Regions from separate parts of the Paenibacillus sp. SN-8-1 genome, predicted to be linked through region 1. Evidence: a T-box and tRNA genes for the amino acid it is inferred to sense, from the RefSeq annotation. Region 1 holds a T-box; the other holds one or more tRNA genes.
What was found. The T-box of region 1 lies ahead of metG (methionine--tRNA ligase). A T-box ahead of a tRNA ligase gene usually reads a tRNA of that ligase, here a tRNA-Met.
Positions count from the first base shown of each region.

Region 1 (3,413 bases):
TAGCTTCCGCGGAGATGACCTGGCCGACACGAAGCTCAACCTTGGCGAACTCATCGATGCTGATCTCTTCCTTGAGTTCAGGTGCTGGAGCCGCTTCCAGGGCGTCCTTAGCCCCACTAGCAGGTGCTTGCTCTTGCTGCGCTGCAGCAAAAGCCGCGGTACTGCCAGCCATAGCTTGAACGATATAAGCAACTTCCTCGGCACTATCAAGACGAGGGAAGATTGGCTCTCCCTGACCGAGCTTCGTACCGGCAGGAATTAACCCGTAGGATTTCGCGCTATCCCAGGCGGTAAGCTCGCCCTGGGCAATTCCGAGCTGAGCCCAAATTTTCGCGGGAGCCTGAGTCAGGAACGGCTGAAGCAGAATCGAGGCGATGCGCAGGGATTCTACCAAATGCACCATAACTGACGCTAGCTCATCACGCTTCGATTCATCTTTGGCCAAAGTCCAAGGCTGCGTCTCATCAATATATTTGTTCGTGCGGCTGACAAACTGACCGATGGCGGTAAGCGCGATGGAGAACTCAAGCTTCTCCATAACCTCTTCTACCTTCTCAACTGCAGCCTTTGCAGCATCTGTCAGTTCCTGATCAAAGGCGGTCACGTTCGGAACATAAGCCGGCAGCACGCCATCGAAATATTTATTCACCATAGCTACAGTCCGATTCAGCAGATTCCCCAGATCGTTAGCCAGATCTGAATTGATCCGCTCAACAAAGCTTTCCGGCGTGAACTGACCATCTGAACCGAAAGGCACTTCACGAAGCAGGTAGTATCTTGTTGCATCCAGACCGTAGCGGTCAATCAAGGTATTCGGATCCACCACGTTGCCTTTCGATTTGGACATCTTGCCATCCTTCATCAGCAGCCATCCGTGACCGAACACTTTCTTCGGCAGAGGAATATCGAGTGCCATCAGCATGATTGGCCAGTATATGGAATGGAACCGGACAATCTCTTTCCCTACCAGGTGTACATCTGCCGGCCAGTAGCGGTTATAGAGCTCCGCATTGTCGGTGCCATAGCCCAGTGCGGTAATATAGTTAGAGAGCGCGTCGATCCATACGTAGACGACATGCTTCGGATCGCCCTTGACCTTGACACCCCATTCAAAGGTTGTACGGGATACCGCCAGATCTTCAAGACCAGGCTTAATAAAGTTGTTAATCATCTCGTTCTTACGGGACTCCGGCTGAATGAAATCCGGGTTCTCCTCGTAATATTTGAGCAATCTGTCCGCGTAGCTGCTCATTCTGAAGAAATAACACTCTTCTTTCACCAGTTCGACCGGATGCCCGCTGTCTGGACTTTTGGCCCCTGTAATGTTCCCGTTCTCATCACGCACAACATCGACTAGCTGGGTCTCTGTATAGTAAGTCTCATCCGGAATACTGTACCAGCCTTCGTACTCGCCTTTATAAATATCCCCCTTCTGAAGCAGGCGGTCAAAAATGTCCTGTACGATCTGTTTATGCTTCTCATCTGTTGTGCGAATGAAATCATCATTAGAGATATCGAGTTTCTTCCAGAGCTCTTTGATTCCCTTAACAATCTCATCTACAAACTGCTGAGGGGTCATCCCTTTCTCTTGAGCCTTCTGTTCGATCTTCTGACCGTGCTCATCCGTACCCGTCAAGAACCGCACATCATATCCACGAAGCCTTTTGTAGCGGGACATTGCATCTCCAGCCACCGTGGTATAAGCATGGCCAATATGCAGCTTGTCACTCGGATAATAGATCGGTGTAGTCAGATAAAAAGTTTTCTTGTCAGACATCAGTAATCCTCCTTCTGGAATTTAAATTTCAGCCATAAAAAAACAAAAAACTCCCGCCCCATAATGGGACGAGAGAGTTCTCACGTGTTACCACCCAATTTCCCCGGACAAAATAACCACCCGGGCTCATTAACCGTCATATAGACGCTCCGATAACGCTGGATCAGCGCTTCCCCCTTACTGCAGGCATGCCCGCAAGCTCGAAAGAAGTTCCTCCCGGACCATCTTCCAAAGTCCCCCCAGACCGGTTCCCAGCTTCCTCCGGCTCTCTGCACTGGTTGGTTACCCTGTACTTATCCATTCTCAGGAAATATATATACTTAAAATATATGAAAAGTCATATGCGATGTCAAGTTAGGTCTCTTCTTGGAGATTGGCATTCTTATGACGCGGTGGAACCGGATCAAGCCCCCCGGGATGAAATGGATGACATTTAGCAATCCGCCGCGCGGCAAGCCAAGAGCCTTTCAGAGCACCATGTACCTCTATGGCTTCAAGCGCATAGGCCGAACAACTGGGATAGAAGCGGCAGGTTGGCGGCTTAAGCGGGGAGATGAATTTCCGATAGACATGGATAGGCCCCTGAACAACTTTACGCGTAATGGACATACCGCTTAGCCCTGATGCTCAGCTTCATAGGATTCCTGCTTGGCCGCCTGGCAGTCTTTACAATAACCGAATACTTCAAATTTATGTTTAACCACCTGGAATTGTTCTGGTTTATCGGCAAATGACATCGGACAGAAGTGAATGGGGTAGGTCTTCTCACATTGCAGACAAATCATATGATGATGGTGCCGTTCCTCACTACAGCCGCCCCTGAATTTAAGTCCGTCTTCAAAGACGATCTGCTCTATAACACCCAGTTCTTCCATAACACGCAAATTGCGGTAGACTGTATCAAAGCTTAGCCCGCTGTATTTCTTACACATATAATTATAGACATCTTTGGGTGTCAGATACCCTTCGGTTTCGGCAAATAATTTAGCCAGGGTCTTCCTCTGATCTGTAATCCGAAGCCCTTGGCTCGACATAACTCCAATAATCTGGTCTGTCGATAGCATATATTCTTCCTCCTGCCCTGACAAATCTGCTATCTCTCATAATGCCCCAAAAAGATACGTGAGTCAATCAGGACCCCATACATGCGAAAAGCCCTGTTCTCCAGCAATAACGCGCGCGGAGGGCAAGGCTTATTAATAAATTCACCAATATAAAATGAACTAACTGATGTAGTGAGCTAAATTGCGGGTGATTCTTGCAAGCGGTATTCTGACGGGGTCATCCCGAAATATTTCTGGAATACTTTCGTGAAATAACGTCTTTCTTGATAGCCTACACCAATGCCGATCTGGGCAATACTCTTGTTGCTGCTGCGCAAGAGACATTTCGCCACTTCCATCCGCTGCTTTGTCAAATATTCCACAAAAGTCTCCCCAAAATAATTCTTAAATAAGAGACAGAAGTAACTACAGCTGATTCCAAGGTATTCAGCGATCTCCTCAATCCCGAAATCTTGATCAAGCTTGTGCTGAATATAGTCCTGTGCTAACAGCATAAGCTGCTCAGAGGACTTCTTGGAAGAGCTTGAATCTGAATCTAACGAACGTTCCATAAGGGAGACAAACAGGGACAG
Region 1 is NZ_CP194782.1:1,849,442-1,852,854, reverse strand. Features, by position in the region: gene metG (methionine--tRNA ligase) at 1-1,777, opposite strand, end outside; T-box leader at 1,839-2,091, opposite strand; gene yidD (membrane protein insertion efficiency factor YidD) at 2,132-2,386, opposite strand; gene ACRRNK_RS08610 (Fur family transcriptional regulator) at 2,392-2,841, opposite strand; gene ACRRNK_RS08605 (response regulator transcription factor) at 3,018-3,413, opposite strand, start outside.

Region 2 (3,413 bases), 180 kb from region 1:
ATAATAAAAAAACCGGAAAGAGCTATGCTCTTCCCGGCATCTTCCAAACGCTTAACGGTGCTCGAACAAATCGATTGTCCCGAGTACAATATGAGCCAGACCAAAACCGAGCGCTCCAGTTGCAGCCATCTTGTACCGGCTTCTTAGCATGGAAGCAGCTGTAGCTGATACCACTGCACCAAGAACCGTTGGAACCAAGCCTTCACGCATGCCTAACACTCCCCTTAAGTTTGGTTTGAAAGACACCATTTATTCTGGGTGAAATTAGGCTGGATTATTCATACTCCCCGGCGAATGTCTATCCTGGCGGTAATCGATTTGCTTTTCCGCGGCCATATATGATCTTGAGCTCTTCCATTGCGGCCTGCTCCTCGTTATCGATACACCATTCTCGCAGTGCCTCAATCGCCTTTAGCTTACCGTTGCCACCATCTCGCCAGGTCAGCAGTTCTGCCACTTTAATCATAAGTGCTACCAGACTGCTGTTATCCTGCTTCGTCTTTTCAGCCTTTATTTTATGAAATAAAGCCTCTCGCTCCCAATCCAGCAAAATCTCTTCCCCTATTGTAGGCTTAAGCAGAGAATAGACCTTACTGCATTCAGGACAGCGAACGGCCTCTACTTGTTGGCTTTTGAAGAGCACACTAATATCATGATTGCAGACCTGACAATTGAACTTCACATTAATCTCAGGTATAGGTAATTCCATTTTGCATTGGCCCCCCAACTTTGATGAGTATTCGAGTCAAAAGTACAATATGTTTACCCAAAACTAGGAATTAGGAATCTTTTTCATCGTAAGTTGCAAGGAGAACTTCTATTAGGACTAATACAAAATGGATCATGTTCAATTTTTGGTTATTTTTACTAATTAAATATACCAAGAAAAACTTCCAGCAACAACACTTTTCACACATAAAACAAAGACGAGCCTAATCGACTCGTCTTTGCCTATCTTCATTATTTACCGTTGTGATGAATTAGATGAAAGTACGGGTAATAATCACCAGCAGAATAAAAAGAACCAAAATCACTCCTGTGGAAGTAAAAACAGGATTTGGACGATTCACTTTACATTCACTCATCGTAGTTCCCCTCCCCTCGATCCCGAGTCTAAAGTAATGTATGCTCCTCATCTGCCGGGTGCAAGGGCACTCTGGAAAGTCATTATACAATCGCCGTTATGGACAGCAAAAAACCCTTGCTTCGCAAGGGTCCTGCACGCTATGGGCCCTGAGGGACTCGAACCCCCGACCAATCGGTTATGAGCCGACCGCTCTAACCAACTGAGCTAAGGGCCCTTGTTACCTTTTTGATAAAAAAGTATTGCGGGGGCAGGATTTGAACCTGCGGCCTTCGGGTTATGAGCCCGACGAGCTACCGGGCTGCTCCACCCCGCGTCAGTAAATAGCGACATCAATTAATATACCTCATGAACACGCCATGAGTCAAGTGTCACCATTAAAGAATAAATCGAACTCCATATTTGCCCCGGCGGGAACGGAAAATTTCTATTTCACTTAGATCGTCCAGACCATAGATCCAGCCATCATGCTCAAGTCTGCGGGCCAGGCAGCCTGCTTGAAACTTCGTTCTATATAGTTTGTTAAAGTACACCCATTGCATGGATATCCGCTCACTTTCTTTTTTGATCAATACTTAGCTCTACCCTTATTATGTCCAGATTGAACCAAAAAATAGTCGCACAAAAAACCGTCCTCTGAATATTTCCAAAGGACGGCAGGTGTACTTTTAATGTGGCTATAACCCGGTTAACTTAACCTTTGGTCGCAGCTCCATCGGTTGGTGGGATATATGGAGTTCCATCAGGCTGGAACTGTGTTTTTGGGTTCTTTTTGATTTCCTGAAGCATTTCATTCCCTTTTTTCTCCCAGGCCTGGAGAGCTTCTTTTGGTGTCTTCTTATTGTCGATAACCTCTTGAATGAAGTTTTGTCCTACCATCGTAACTCCATATATACCCGGCTTCTCAGTTTGAAGTTTCTCATCATTCGAGTTCACAGGCGGAATAGGCTTCAACTTATAGAAGGCAGCCACATTGTAATTAAGTCCACTCACTGGCTTGATAAAAGATTTGCGGGATACCATTTCATAGGATGTGCTTCTTGCTTTAATCTTGGCCCAATCTGGTCCATTCACAAACTTAATGAAATCCCAAGCGGTATCCGGATTCGGTGCACTTGCATTAATAGACATATAATTACCAAGGTAGATGTCCCCACCAACGCCCGGCTTCTCCGGATGTGTAGGAATGGTTACAACATCCCAGTCGAAGGTTTTGAGCTTTTTGTTCGTCTTCGCAGCCTCGCTCATTCCAGACAGCTCCGTAACCAAGCCAACATCGCCTATAGCCATTGCTGTTTTTCCAGACATGAAGACATCGTTATCAACTGGACTATAGACCTGATTTTGCTGTGGGTTGTTCATTTGTGTATTCTCAAATAAAATTTTATCTTTTCTCAGCTGTACAATCGTGCTGATCGCCTTTTCCCACTGCGGTGTATTTACCGTCATTTTTTCCCCTTTTTCATCAAAGTATCGCAATTGCAGTGGTTGAATGTATCTATACAAATCATCACTCGCACTAGCGCCATTATAACGGTTAAATGCGAAGCCATAGATCCGGTCTTTCCCTTGACCTTTAGCTACACGTCTAGCCAGGTTAAATACCTCATCATAGGTCATGCCATCTTTAGGAACTTCTACGCCGGCGTCCTTAAAAATTTTCTTATTATAGAAGAGGGCAGAAGGCATAAAGGTTGGTGCCAAGGCATAGATGTTGTTATTACCCATTTGCTTAATTCCATCAATAACTGAAGGAACTATGTCAGCCGTATCAAACTTATCCTCTTGAATCATCGGATCCAGCTGTTTCAACATGTTCTCGTCAATCAATTTCTTCAAGCTGTTCGTGTCCGAGACAATAACGTCAACCGGATTACTGCCGGTCATCACCTTCTTCAAACTCTTTAGGGTATCCGGCGGCTGATAATTCTGGTTCTCCGAATAACGCATCTGATCACTATTGATGGCAGGCACTAGTTCTACAGTGACATTAGGATGGGTGTATTCATATACTTCCGTGAACTGCTGTCTGAAATATTGATCGTTCCCTCCACCGCCATACAACATTCCGATACGGAGCACCTTGGGCTCATTGCTGTCCTTCGCCTTATCCGAGGTACAGCCTGCGATCATCCCTGTGAGCATGATTGCAGCAAGACTTGTTGCCAAAATTTTGTACGCCTTACCAAATCGGTTTCTCAAGATTCTTCCTCCTTAATTGGTTTGGGTGGTGTAATTACAATCTTCCCTCCATCAAATTCCATGCTGGCCCTTCCCCCAATTCCAAGAGCCTCCAGGTATTCTTTGGGAACTTGCAGTCTACCAACCC
Region 2 is NZ_CP194782.1:1,670,991-1,674,403, reverse strand. Features, by position in the region: gene ACRRNK_RS07740 (asparagine synthase) at 52-210, opposite strand; gene ACRRNK_RS07735 (hypothetical protein) at 299-709, opposite strand; gene ACRRNK_RS07730 (YjcZ family sporulation protein) at 981-1,085, opposite strand; tRNA gene ACRRNK_RS07725 (tRNA-Ile) at 1,228-1,301, opposite strand; tRNA gene ACRRNK_RS07720 (tRNA-Met) at 1,327-1,400, opposite strand; gene ACRRNK_RS07715 (hypothetical protein) at 1,462-1,656, opposite strand; gene ACRRNK_RS07710 (ABC transporter substrate-binding protein) at 1,778-3,286, opposite strand; gene ACRRNK_RS07705 (ABC transporter ATP-binding protein) at 3,283-3,413, opposite strand, start outside.
Region 2: it has a tRNA-Met gene. The T-box ahead of metG (methionine--tRNA ligase) is inferred to sense a tRNA for this amino acid. The anticodon was not compared.